DNA from 3 places in the Streptomyces chrestomyceticus JCM 4735 genome. Region 2 is predicted to be linked to each of the others. Evidence: riboswitches for the same ligand, from Rfam matches in the RefSeq annotation. Region 2 holds a riboswitch; each other region holds the start of a gene.
What was found. Region 2 has a riboswitch for cyclic di-AMP ahead of EJG53_RS37820 (C40 family peptidase). Riboswitches for the same ligand answer to the same signal wherever they lie in the genome.

Region 1: it holds a riboswitch for cyclic di-AMP, as region 2 does, so the genes downstream of both, EJG53_RS10235 (M23 family metallopeptidase) here and EJG53_RS37820 (C40 family peptidase) in region 2, are expected to answer to the same signal.
Region 3: it holds a riboswitch for cyclic di-AMP, as region 2 does, so the genes downstream of both, EJG53_RS24550 (LysM peptidoglycan-binding domain-containing protein) here and EJG53_RS37820 (C40 family peptidase) in region 2, are expected to answer to the same signal.

Annotation. Positions count from the first base shown of each region.
Region 1 covers NZ_BHZC01000001.1:2,503,395-2,507,744, forward strand. Annotated here, with positions in the region: gene EJG53_RS10225 (HPr family phosphocarrier protein) at 299-580, shown strand; gene EJG53_RS10230 (GntR family transcriptional regulator) at 883-1,575, opposite strand; gene EJG53_RS10235 (M23 family metallopeptidase) at 1,808-2,605, opposite strand; cyclic di-AMP (ydaO/yuaA leader) riboswitch at 2,619-2,806, opposite strand; gene EJG53_RS10240 (M16 family metallopeptidase) at 3,055-4,350, opposite strand, start outside.
Region 2 covers NZ_BHZC01000001.1:8,747,607-8,751,956, forward strand. Annotated here, with positions in the region: gene EJG53_RS37805 (ATP-binding protein) at 199-627, shown strand; gene EJG53_RS37810 (hypothetical protein) at 676-1,224, opposite strand; gene EJG53_RS37815 (DUF6328 family protein) at 1,402-2,010, opposite strand; gene EJG53_RS37820 (C40 family peptidase) at 2,156-2,629, opposite strand; cyclic di-AMP (ydaO/yuaA leader) riboswitch at 2,633-2,797, opposite strand; gene EJG53_RS37825 (hypothetical protein) at 3,271-3,576, opposite strand; gene EJG53_RS37830 (ATP-dependent Clp protease proteolytic subunit) at 3,584-4,219, opposite strand.
Region 3 covers NZ_BHZC01000001.1:5,650,708-5,655,057, forward strand. Annotated here, with positions in the region: gene EJG53_RS24545 (LysM peptidoglycan-binding domain-containing protein) at 250-1,260, shown strand; cyclic di-AMP (ydaO/yuaA leader) riboswitch at 1,513-1,683, shown strand; gene EJG53_RS24550 (LysM peptidoglycan-binding domain-containing protein) at 1,685-2,401, shown strand; gene eno (phosphopyruvate hydratase) at 2,857-4,143, shown strand; gene EJG53_RS24560 (FtsB family cell division protein) at 4,292-4,350, shown strand, end outside.

The DNA.
Region 1 (4,350 bases), 6.2 Mb from region 2:
CCGGCTCGGTGTGCGGGCCCGTGCGGGCCGGGGCAGTCTGGGTCGGGACGGTCGGCCCCGGACGGAGGGGGCCGGGCGGCGGGCGCGGCGGCGGAAGGGTTCAGGAGGAGGGGCCGGGTGGGGACTGGACGGCGCGGTCCCGGATGGCGGACGGTGCGGGCGTGCGCCGTGGAGCCGCCGGTAGCGTGCCCCCGGCCTGCGGAAAGCGCCGTCCCCGGCGCCGCCGCGGGCTGCCGGAGCACTCCCGGCGACATGAGACACTGGTCTAGACAACCGTTACGACTTGAAGGGCAACACCATGGCTGAGCGCCGCGTCAATGTCGGTTGGGCCGAGGGTCTGCACGCCCGCCCCGCCTCGATCTTCGTCCGTGCGGCCACCGCCGCCGGGGTTCCCGTGACGATCGCGAAGGCCGACGGCAACCCGGTCAACGCGGCCTCCATGCTGGCCGTGCTGGGCCTGGGGGCCCAGGGTGGCGAGGAGATCGTGCTGGCCTCCGACGCCGAGGGCGCCGACGCCGCGCTCGACCGTCTCGCGAAGCTGGTCGCCGAGGGCCTCGAGGAGCTCCCGGAGACCGTCTGAACCGCTTCGCGGGTCACTGTGTTCGCGGCTCCGCCGCGGTAGCCGGTTCACCGGCGCCGGGGCGGGGCCGTTTTTCGTGCGTCGCCGTAGGCCACGGCCGAAGGGCGGCACCCCGGAAATGCACACGCCGCCGCTACGGAGCACGCCGGGGAATTCCCGCAACGCCTCCCCCGCGATTCCACTGCACCCCTGCAAAACCCTCGCGGTAATTCATCCGCACTTTTCCGCAGCCCGCCGCACCGCACCGGAACCCCTGCCGATACCCCGACGAAATCACCTACCGCTTGTATACGGCCCGCCTGTTAATTCCGTTCGCGCGCCGTGTTTACGGTCTGTTTCGAATCCCTCACCGCCGGCCCGGGAACCACCGGACGCAGCCGGTACGCCGGGCGCGAGCGCTCGATGTGCGCCGCCATCAGGGCGCGGGCCCGTTCGGCGTCCCCACGGCCCACCGCGTCCAGCACCGCCCCGTGCTCCTCCCAGGAGCGCTCGTCGCGGGCCGGGGGCTCGACCACGTACATCCAGTCGATCTTGCGCCGCACCTGGGTGAGCAGCGCCGCCAGGCCCGTACTGCCGGACGCCTGGGCGAGCGTCTCGTGGAACCAGCCGTCGAGTTGGCGCAGCTCGGCGCAGTGGCCGTGCCGGGCGCGCTCACGGCCCAGCCGTACGACACCGCGCAGCACCTTGATGTGCGCCGCGGTGCGGCGGGCCGCGGCGCGCGCGGCGCCGAGCGGCTCCAGCAGCGCCCGGACGTCCAGGGTGTCGGCCGCTTCCCGCTCCGTCGGCTCGGCCACACAGGCACCCGCGTGGTGCCGGATGACGACGAAGCCCTCCGACTGCAGCGTGCGCAGCGCCTCGCGTACGGGAACGCGGGAGACCCCGTAACGGCCGGCCAGCATTTCCTCGATCAGGCGGCTGCCCGGCGGGAGGACGCCGGATACGATGTCGTCGCGGATCGCCGTGCACACCACATGCGCGGAAAGGGGACCTCGCATCGTCTGTGCCTCCGCCGTAATCCGCTGGGAACTTCCGGAAATGCCGCCGGACGGCGACTTTCCCGACGCGACTCTATGCGACAGGAACCGGATATCCGACGGCCATGGCGCATTCATGGATATTTTTTGGCCAGGTGCCGCACGGGCGGAAACGCAGATGCCCCGGCCACGGGGGCCGGGGCATCGTACGGGGGACGGGTGCGACGGGAGTGACGAGCGGGACGGGTGTCCGTCAGACGTTCACGCCGTGCGAGCGCAGGTAGGCGACCGGGTCCATGTCCGAGCCGTACTCAGGCGAGGTGCGGGCCTCGAAGTGCAGGTGCGCGCCGGTGGTGTTGCCGGTGTTGCCCGACAGGGCGATCTGCTGGCCCGGGGTGACGGTCTGGCCGACCGAGACGTTGATCGACGACAGGTGGCCGTACTGGGTGTAGGTGCCGTCGTTCATCTTGATGACGACGTTGTTCCCGTACGCGCCGCCCCAGCCGGCCTCGACGACGGTGCCGGAGCCCACGGCGTGGACGGTGGTCCCGGAGTCGGCGTGGAAGTCGATGCCGGTGTGGCTGCCGGAGGACCACAGGCCGCTGGACGCCTTGTAACTGGTGGAGACGTAGGAGCCGTCGATCGGCGCGACGTACATGAGCAGGCGCTTGCGCTCGGCCTCGCGGGCGGCGCGCTCCTTGGCCTCGCGCTCCTTCTTGGCCTCGGCCTCGGCCTGGCGCTTGGCCTCCTCGGCCTGTTTGCGCGCCTCGGCCTCGGCCTTGGCCTGCGCGGCGGCGGCCTCGGCGGCCTCCTGCTGCGCGTCGGCCTGCGCCTCGATCTGCTCGGCGAGCTCGTCGCCGAGGACGACGGCGTGGTGGAGGCCGGTGTCGTGGTTGCCCGCGTCGTCCGGGTTGCCGGCCGCCAGGGCCGGGGAGGCGACGGAGGCGATGACGCCGGACGCGGCGAGCGTGGCTATGCCGGCGAGGTTACGGGTCGTCCGCGCGCTGCGGCTCGGACCACGGTGCTTCCCGGTGGCACGGGTGAACGCCATGGGCTGGCTGTGTCCTTTCCTTCCCTCTCGCCTACCGGGTTAGCTGACGGGTTCGGAGCAGGAAGGTCTCCTACGGGCGCCTCCGGGAAGGCGTCCGATTCACCCCAAGGACGGGCCCCTCCTGCGCCGAAGTCGGCGACAAGAGGGCGGGTCCCCGGCTCCCCTGGCTCGCGCCGTACGGGGACTCGGCGATGACTGTCCGTGCCGCGGTTGCGGCGGTGATCCTGCGGACAGCCGGATCGACGCTAAACGGGGCCACTTTCAATCGGCAAACAGAACCCCGGATTTGTGCCGTACGCCACACGGGCACCGTGCAACCACCCCCAACAATTGGGACATAAAGAAGATCCAGTGGCGCCTGCGCACCACTGGATCCCTTATGTCACCGTTCGTCACACACTCGGGTCACAGGCCGTCCGTCCGGGCCGGAGACGTGCCGGTGACGCCCCTCAGCCCTTGACGACCGTCACCTCTCCGATGCCGAGCGCCTTGACCGGCTCCTCGATCTCGGCGGCGTCGCCCACCAGGACCGTCACCAGACGGTCGACCGGGAAGGCGTTGACGACCGCGGCGGTCGCCTCGACCGTGCCGGTCCGCGCCAGCCGCTCGTACAGCCGGGCCTGGTAGTCGTCGGGGAGCTGCTGCTCGACCTGGTCGGCGAGGGTGCCGGCGACAGCCGCGGCGGTCTCGTACTTCAGCGGCGCGACCCCGACGAGGTTCTGTACGGCCACATCGCGCTCGGCGTCCGTCAGGCCCTCCGCCGCGAGGGTGCGCAGCACCTTCCAGAGGTCATCCAGCGCCGGGCCGGTGGAGGCGGTGTCCACGGAGCCGCTGATGGCGAGCATCGCGGCGCCGTCGCCGTCGGCCGAGGAGCGCAGCACCTGCCCGAAGGAGCGCACCCCGTAGGTGTAGCCCTTCTCCTCGCGCAGCACCCGGTCCAGGCGGGAGGTGAGGGTGCCACCCAGGCAGTACGTGCCGAGCACCTGCGCGGGCCAGACGCGGTCGTGCCGGTCGGCGCCGATCCGGCCGATCAGCAACTGGGTCTGGACGGCGCCGGGGCGGTCGACGATCACGACCCGGCCGGTGTCGTCGGCGGTGATCGGGCTGGCCTTCACCGGTTCGGCGGGCGACCCCGTCCAGGCGCCGAGGGTCTCCGTGAGGGCCGCGTCCAGGTCGACGCCGATGAAGTCGCCCACGACGACCGCGGTGGCCGTGGCGGGGCGTACATGGGCCTCGTAGAAGGCCCGCACGGCCGCCGCGTCGATACGGGCGACGGTCTCCTCGGTGCCCTGGCGCGGCCGCGACATCCGCGAGTCGGCCGGGAACAGCTCCTTGGACAGGGCCATCGCGGCACGCCGGGCCGGGTTGGCGAGCTCGTGCGGGATCTCGTCGAGGCGGTTGGCCACCAGGCGCTCGACCTCGCCGTCCGGGAAGGCGGGGGCGCGCAGGGCGTCGGCGAGCAGGCCGAGCGCCTTGTCCAGCCGGGAGGCCGGGACCTCCAGGGACACCCGGACGCCGGGGTGGTCGGCGTGCGCGTCCAGAGTGGCGCCGCAGCGCTCCAGCTCGGCGGCGAACTCCTCGGCGTCGTGCTTGTCGGTGCCCTCGGACAGGGCGCGCGCCATGATCGTGGCGACGCCGTCCAGGCCCGCCGGCTCGGCCTCCAGGGGCGCGACGATGTCGATCTCGACGGCGACGACCTGCTGGCCCGGACGGTGGCTGCGCAGGACCGTGAGCCCGTTGGGGAG
Region 2 (4,350 bases):
CCGCTTCGGGCGACAGATATATGCACTTCTTGGTGGATGACACGTCACCGCCGCAGCATGAGTGGCAGGCTGGCGCACATGAGCAGTCCGAGGCCGGAGCCGAAGGGACCGGAAAGGGCCCGGGAGGCCGCACGCGATGGCGGCTTCCTTCGGCGGCGGGCCGGAGTCGAGCCTCGGTGGGAAAGGGACGGCGTCGCGATGGCAGACCACCAGGAATCCTCACTCACTCTGCCCAGCGCACCGGTTTCGGTGGCGGAGGCCCGCAGGTACGTCATGGACGTACTGGCCGAATGGGGCCTGCCGGACGGGACGGAGACGGCCGACGCCGTACGGCTGATCGTCTCCGAACTCGCCACCAACGCCGTGCAGCACACGTTCGGGCAGTCACCGGCCTTCACCGTCGATGTCCGGCTGGACCGCGACGAACGGCTGTGGATCGGTGTCACCGACGACCATCCGCGCTGGCCGAAGCGGCTGCCGGCCGCCGTGCAGCAGGACAACGGCCGGGGCATGGTGATCGTCCGCTTCCTCGCCGCCGAGTCGGGCGGGCAGGTGACGGTCGAACCCACCGCGGCCGGGGGCAAGACCGTCTGGATCACCTTGCCGTGGAAGCTGTTCCTGCCGTAACGGCGGAAATCGGCCGGCGGCGGGGTCCAGGCGATTCCGGGTGGTTCCTCAGGGTTTGGTGAGGAAGCGCGGTTTGCGGCGGCGGCCCGTACTGCAGGCACAGCCCGTGCCCTCGTCCCGCACCTGCCGGTAGGTGGGGCTGGTCGCGCGGCCGCAGCGGGCACAGCGGCACGGCCACGGCTCGTAGGCGCCGGGGCAGGGGCCCAGCGGGATCAGCCCGGCGGCGTGCATCACCCGTTCGGCGACGGTGGCGGGGGCGTTCGGCGGCTGGAGCGGGGGTGGAGGCGGAGGGGCGGCAGGGGGCACGGACGGCGCGGGAGGCGTGGCAGGAGCCGGTACTGCGGGCTTCGGTGGGGTGATCGTGGTGGCGGGCTGTGCGGGAGGTACCGATACTGCGCCGTTCGCGGGAGCCGCCGGGCCCCCGTCCGCGCCGGTGCCGAGGTCGCCCGGGTGCCACTGATGCAGGCAGGAGGCGCACCACCACAGCAGTTCGCCGGCGCCGTAGACCCCCTCGTCCTCCCACAGCACGTCCGTGCTGCCGCAGGCCGGGCAGGGCGTGGCGGGGGAGCGGCGGCGCAGAAGTCCGCGCAGGTTCACGAGTCGGTCCTGGTGTGCGTGTACTGGGGCAGGTGCCTGTGCATGGGTCTCCTCACGTGCTGAGGAGACTCCATCGGTTCTCCGTCATCAAAGCAAGGACGACCAGGTCACAAAAGATTTCGACGGCACCGCGCCCGGAGCGCCGCACCAGGAGGCCACCCCCGGGCCCCCTGGCGTTCAGGAGGACGAGTCGCGCGCCGGCGGCTTGAGGTGCCCGTTCCGGTGGCCGAGTACGCGGGGCAGCAGCGCCCACAGGCCGCCGCACGTCACCAGCGTCACCGAACCCGCCACCACTCCCGCCCCGCGCCCCAGTACGACGTCGACGACGAGGAGCACGGCACCGGCCAGCGCCAGTGCGAGGACCGCCATCCCGGCTGCCGTCAGCCGCGCGGAGACCTCCACGATCAGCCCCTTCGCGCGCCGCCGGAACAGCACCCGGTGCACCGCGGCAGGCGCGGTGAGCAGCAGCGTCGCCAGTACGGCCAGCAGTAACGTGCCCACGTAGAACGCGCGTTGCGTTGCGTCCAGGGACACGAAACGCGGGGTGAACGCCAGCGTCAGCAGGAAGGCGAACAGGATCTGCACGCCGGTCTGCAGGACGCGCAGCTCCTGGAGCAGTTCGCCGAAGTTGCGGTCGTAGCGCTCCAGGGGCGTCTCGTTGCGGTCCGCGCACACGGTGTACCGGGCGGAGCCGGGCGGCCGGTGCGGCTCGGACGCTTCACTCGTTCCCGGCGGTTCGGGGTGTGCGGGCAGTTCGTTCCGGTGCTCGTCGGTGAGGGGGGTCATTGCGTGCGGGTATCCGCCGACGCGTTGATCACTCCTCGGACGCGCACGGGCGTGCGGGAGGTGCGCCCGCGTACGCCCCGCGTGCGGGCGGTGTGGGGCTCGTAGCCGTACGGTTCCCCACACCCGCCCTGGCGGGACGGCGCGGTCAGCCCACCCGCCCGTACGAGACGCTGCGTGACCAGATGCGCTCCAGCCGCACCACGGTGCCGGGCTTGGGCGCGTGCCAGATCTTGCCCGCCCCCGCGTAGATCCCCACGTGGTAGATGCCGCGGCGGGAGTGGAAGAAGACCAGGTCACCGGCGCGGCGCGCGGACGCCGACAGGTGCCGGGTGCGGTTGTACTGGGCCGCAGCGGTGCGCGGCAGCCGCTTCCCGGCCCGTTTGAACGAGTACAGCGTCAGCCCTGAGCAGTCGAATCGGTAGGGCCCGCTGGCTCCGTACTTGTAGGGCGCTCCCTTCTTGGAAGCGGCGATCCGCAGTGCCGAGGCCGAGGTGGACGCGGCTGTCGCGTCCTCGGTGGCCCCTGGTACGACCAGTGTCCCGCCGACCGTGGCGAGGGCGAGGAAGGAGATCACTCCGGCCCGCGCCAGCAGAGGGGAAGTGCTGGTACGCGCAGTCATGCGCAACCCTTCGTCAGCCGCCTGCGAAGGAGTACCTGTCGGGTTCGGGCAGGCGAAGATGCCCGGTCGTGGTGACGACTTCACCCCAAGAGGCCGTCCGGCCGCGGTGGCCGGCGGTCCCGTCGTGCTCGGGTCCTCCGCTCCTGCCGGTCCAGGCGCATCGGCCAGACATCCGGTACGGCGGCAGGATTGGGCGTCCGCCCGGACCGCCCCACCGCTGTGGCGGGGGCTTGTCGTCGAAGCGATCGTTGCGCATCTCGCGCCCGGATTCCGAGCAGAAACGGCTGTATGTGAGCTTGGTCACGCTTGCGCCGTTCGGGTGGACGGACGCCGTCCCGGGGGAGGCCCGCGACGGGTGAGGATCCGTGTACCAGCCCCGGAACGTCACGTTCCGGGCGACACGTACGTACGCCGCGCAAGCCGTGTGGCACCGCACGCGACCCAGCGGCTACGCCGTTCGGGCGAGCCCGATCGGGCGTCGTGTCGTCGAACGGGTGGGGCCCTTGCGGTGCTCCGGCACCTCCTGGCCGCCTCTGTCTCCTCTGTCCGGCGTGTGCCGCGCGGGTCGGGGTGGGCCTCTGGTGCGCCAGGGGCGAGAAGGGAAAGCGCCCGCGTCCCCGTCCGCACGGGGACGCGGCGCGTCAACTCTGCGGCGGCGGTACGGAGATCAGCCGCGCGCGGCGCTCACCGTCCAGTACGCGCAGGGCCTGCGCCAGCGTTGCCGCGTGCAGCTCGCTCTCGCCCCGGTCGTGCATGAGCGCCAGCGCGTCCCGTAGCGCGGTGGTCTTGCCGACCAGGGCCTGCGCGGCACGGAGGCCGCCGTACGTGTCCGTGCCGCGGGCGGGGTTGATGCGGCCCAGCAGGTCCAGGACCGCCAGGTAGCTGTCGATGACCTCGCCCTCGGCGCGCGTCAGCGCGGGCAGCGGCGGCAGTTCGGGCGGCCACATTCCGGGCTCACCTCGCGCCCGGTGTCGCGGGGTGCTGCTTGCGGCTGCGGGTGAGCCCGTCGATGAGGCCGTACTCCATGGCGGCCTCGGCGCTGAAGACCTTCTCGCGTTCGAGGTCTTCGGTGATCCGCTCGGGGGGCTGGCCGGTGTGCCGTACGAGCAGTTCCTCCAGCAGTGCCCGGGTGCGCAGCAGTTCGTCCGCCTGAATGCGGAGGTCGTCGGCCTGCCCCTGCACCGGCTCCTCGAACGAAGGCTGGTGGACGAGGACGCGGGCGCCCGGCAGCGCGAGGCGCTTGCCGGGCGCGCCGGCCGCCAGCAGCACCGCGGCGACGGAGGCGGCCTGCCCGAGGCAGACCGTCTCGATGTCGCAGCCGACGAACTGCATCGTGTCGTAGATCGCGGACATCGCGGTGAACGAGCCGCCGGGGGAGTTGATGTAGAGCGAGATGTCCCGGTCGGGGGCGTCGTAGTCCAGGTGCATGAGCTGGGCGATCACGTCGTTGGCCGCGGCGTCGTCGACCGGGGTGCCCAGGAAGACGATCCGCTCGCCGAGCAGCTTGGAGTACGGGTCCAGGGTCCGGGCCCCGTAGGAGGTGCGTTCGGTGAACTCCGGGAGGACGTATCGGGCCTGGGGGCCGTTCATGGGGAGCTCCTCTTCCCTGAGCGTCTGTAAAAAATGTACAGGATGTACGTGGGCTAGATGGGAGCACGTCCCGCCGGGCGAAAGCAATGCCTTCGGCGGGTGCGGCTCCGGACGCTCGCTGAGAGCGAAAA
Region 3 (4,350 bases), 3.1 Mb from region 2:
AGACGTCACCTCCGTACGAAGGGGACGTCGTGCCCGTCCGTACAGGGTCGGGAGCCCGGCCGTACGTGACAACCCGTCAGCCCGTGACCTGAGCGTGATCTCCGCTACACCGGCTTGTGACGGACCGGCCGCCCCGCTACTTTCAACCGTTTGAAAGGCCGGGGCGGGCGGCGCGGCAGCGCACAGGCCACGCAGCCGACGGCGCCGGCCTCTCGACGACAACTCAACCGCCGCTCGAAAGGCAACCGCATGCGCTCCGGGAACGGCCGTCACCGACGCCCCCGCCAGGCTCCGGCCATCTTCGTCACGGCGGGAGTCGCCGGCGGCGCCCTCGCCATGCCGCTGCTCGCCGCGAGCAGCGCCAACGCCGCCGACGCGGCCACCTGGGACCGCGTCGCGCAGTGCGAGAGCAGCGGGGTGTGGAGCGCCAACGCGGGCAACGGCTTCTACGGCGGGCTCCAGCTCACCCAGGAGATGTGGGACGAGAACGGCGGCGCCGCGTACGCCTCGCGCCCCGACCTGGCCAGCCGGTCGCAGCAGATAGCCGTCGCGGAGTCCATCCTCGCCGCGCGCGGCCCCGACCCCTGGCCGAGCTGCGCCGTGAACGCGGGACTCAAGCAGGGCGGCAGCGGGCCGGACGTCGACCCGGGCGGCACGGCCACGCCGTCCCCGAAGCCCTCCTCGCCGTCCCCGTCCACCCCGCCGCCCTCCTCCGAGCCGTCGAAGCCGTCCGGGACGCCGGAGCCCGGCGGTACGCGCACCCCGGAGCCGAAGCCGTCACCCACCGGCCCGGCCGGCACCCCGGACCCGTCCCGTACGCCGGACCCGTCCGGCACGGGCCGTACGCAGGACCCGTCGCGGCCCACCGACCCGGCCACTCCGGGTGACGGCGCCTCCACGAGCCCCACCACGCCCCCGTCACAGGGCAAGCACCGGGGCCGGCCCGCGGAGCAGCCCGGTACGGGCGCGGACACGGGTACGGGCGCGGACACGGGCACCGGTACGGGCACCGGCTCCGGCGACGCGGGCCGGTCCGGCGGGGGCCACCCCTCGCGGGGCGGCGACGCGCACCGTACGGACCCGGGCGCGCCAGGTGACTACACCGTGCGGCCCGGTGACAACCTGTCAGCCATCGCCGAGGACCGCGGGGTCGACGGGGGCTGGCCGGCGCTCTACGCGGCCAACAAAGGCGTCATCGGGGGCGATCCGGACCTTATCCACCCTGGTCAGCGCCTTGAGCTGAGCGACCGGCAGGGGTAGTTCGCGGTGATTCACCCGCTTTGGTGAAAGTGAGACATGGATCTCGTTCGGGACCGCGGTGACCGTCCCGTCCGTTGTTTCCAAACCTGCGACGACCTGCGGAAATGTGATGATCCTGTGATGTCTGGGGGTCAACTGGCCTCAGATGTAGGGGTTTGAACCCGCGGGGTGTTCCTGTTTACCGTCTTCATCGCTCGCCAAAGCGGGCCCTTCGATCACACGCCGAATCCTGCCGGTGGTCGGAGGTCACTCGACGCGAGAGCGCCGAAGGCAGGAGCGGGGGACCCAAGGTAAGCGCCGGCCCCGCCCGCGGAAGCGGGTCCAACCGGCTAGGGGTGAAGCCATGTGTGAAGCACACACGGCCGGGCAACTCACATGGCCCGAACCCGACAGCTCACCTCGCAGGCGTCGGTGAGGAACAACCATGCTGAACACCAAGGGCAAGCACCGTCGTCCCTCCAAGGCCGTCCGCGTCGCCACGCTGGCCGGCGTCGCCGGTGCCGCGGTGGCCGTCCCGCTGATGGGCGCCACCTCCGCCTCCGCCGCGGGCAACAACTGGGACGCTGTCGCCCAGTGCGAGTCCGGTGGCAACTGGTCGATCAACACCGGTAACGGCTACTACGGTGGCCTGCAGTTCTCGAACTCGAGCTGGGCCGCCGCCGGCGGTACCCAGTACGCCCCGCGCGCCGACCAGGCCAGCAAGAGCCAGCAGATCGCCGCGGCCGAGCGCCTGCTCGCCATCCAGGGCCCGGGTGCCTGGACCTGCGCCGGCGGCCACCTCGGCCAGGGCAACGCGAACGCCAAGGCCGACGGCGGCTCGTCGCAGGGCAGCAGCTCGCACAAGTCCTACAAGTCGCACAAGTCCTACAAGTCGGAGCGCTCCTACTCCGCCCCGCAGGGCACCTCGCGCTCCGAGGCCCGCAAGCAGGGCGAGGAGCTGGCCCGCAAGACCCCGGCTCCGGCCCAGAAGTCCACGCCGAAGTCGAACCCCGAGGGCAACTACACCGTGAAGTCCGGTGACACCCTCGCCAAGATCGCCGCTTCCCACGGCAAGAACTGGAAGTCGGTCTACGCGAACAACAAGTCCGTCATCGGCGGCAACCCCAACCTGATCTTCCCGGGCCAGAAGCTGGCCGTCTGAGCCGGCCGAAGCCCTGAGAGATCCCGGGTGACCGAGGCGCTCCGTACGTACGGCGGTACGTACGGGCCGCCCCGCCGCCCGGGGGCCGCTCACCCCGGGAATCCGCTCTTCCCGTGAGACTGCCCCGTCACGGTGCCTGTCCCCCGCAGGCGCCGCGGCGGGGCTTCTCCCTTTTCCCCGTGAGTCCGCCGCGAGCCGTACCGGCCGCCCCGGACCCCGGAGGCTCCGCGCCGGGCCCCTGAAGGGCCTGCCGCGGCCCCCAGGGGCCCCACCCGGCCGGACCCGCCCCGCCCCGTCCGCCGACTTCCCCGTTCAGCGAACATTGCGCCCATACGTCCCGTGAACAGGGGCTTTGCGGGTGTATTCGTCCCGAGGACCGGGCTGGCGGCGAGCGGAACCCCCGGAGGCCGTTAGGCTCGTGCTGCAGAACTCCAGACACCCATGAAGGAGACAACGTGCCGTCCATCGACGTCGTCGTAGCTCGCGAGATCCTCGACTCGCGAGGCAATCCCACGGTCGAGGTCGAGGTCGGCCTCGACGACGGCAGCACCGGCCGTGCCGCCGTTCCGTCCGGCGCCTCGACCGGCGCCTTCGAGGCCATCGAGCTGCGGGACGGGGACCCGAACCGCTACCAGGGCAAGGGCGTGGAGAAGGCCGTCCTCGCGGTCATCGAGCAGATCGGCCCGGAGCTGGTCGGCTACGACGCCACCGAGCAGCGCCTGATCGACCAGGCCATGTTCGACCTGGACGCCACCGACAACAAGGGCTCGCTCGGCGCCAACGCCATCCTCGGCGTCTCCCTGGCCGTCGCGCACGCCGCCTCCGAGGCCAGCGACCTGCCGCTGTTCCGCTACCTCGGCGGCCCGAACGCCCACGTGCTGCCGGTCCCGATGATGAACATCCTGAACGGCGGCTCGCACGCCGACTCCAACGTGGACATCCAGGAATTCATGATCGCCCCGATCGGCGCGGAGTCCTTCTCCGAGGCGCTGCGCTGGGGCACCGAGGTCTACCACACCCTCAAGAAGGTCCTGAAGAGCAAGGGCCTGGCCACCGGCCTGGGCGACGAGGGCGGCTTCGCCCCGAACCTGGGCTCCAACCGCGAGGCCCTGGACCTGATCCTCGAAGCGATCAAGGAAGCCGGTTACACCCCCGGTCAGGACATCGCGCTGGCGCTCGACGTCGCCGCCTCCGAGTTCTACAAGGACGGCGTCTACGAGTTCGAGGGCGAGCAGCGCACCGCCGAGCAGATGACCTCGTACTACGAGGAGCTGGTCGGCGCCTACCCGCTGGTCTCCATCGAGGACCCGCTGTTCGAGGACGACTGGGCCGGCTGGAACGTCATCACCGAGCGCCTGGGCTCCAAGGTGCAGCTCGTCGGCGACGACCTGTTCGTCACCAACCCGGAGCGCCTGGCCCGCGGCATCGAGGAGAACTCGGCCAACGCCCTGCTGGTCAAGGTCAACCAGATCGGTTCGCTGACCGAGACCCTGGACGCCGTCGAGCTGGCCCAGCGCAACGGCTTCAAGTGCATGATGTCGCACCGCTCCGGCGAGACCGAGGACGTCACCATCGCCGACCTGGCCGTCGCCACCAACTGCGGCCAGATCAAGACCGGCGCCCCGGCCCGCTCCGAGCGCGTCGCCAAGTACAACCAGCTCCTGCGCATCGAGGAGATCCTCGACGACGCGGCGGTCTACGCGGGCCGCTCCGCCTTCCCGCGGTTCCGCCTCGCGGACTGACAAGCACCGCAAGGGCTGACCCCCGAGGGCCGCGAACGGCCCCGGCAGCCGTGAATACGTACGTCCCCGGCGGCGGTCCCGTACCGTTGCCGGGGACGTACGTGCTGCGGGCCGGGCCGTCCCGGCCCGGTGACCCAGGGGAGGCGACGTGTCCGCGGAACGGTTCTCCACCGCGACCCGGCTCAAGGCGCTCGGCGAACAGGCCGC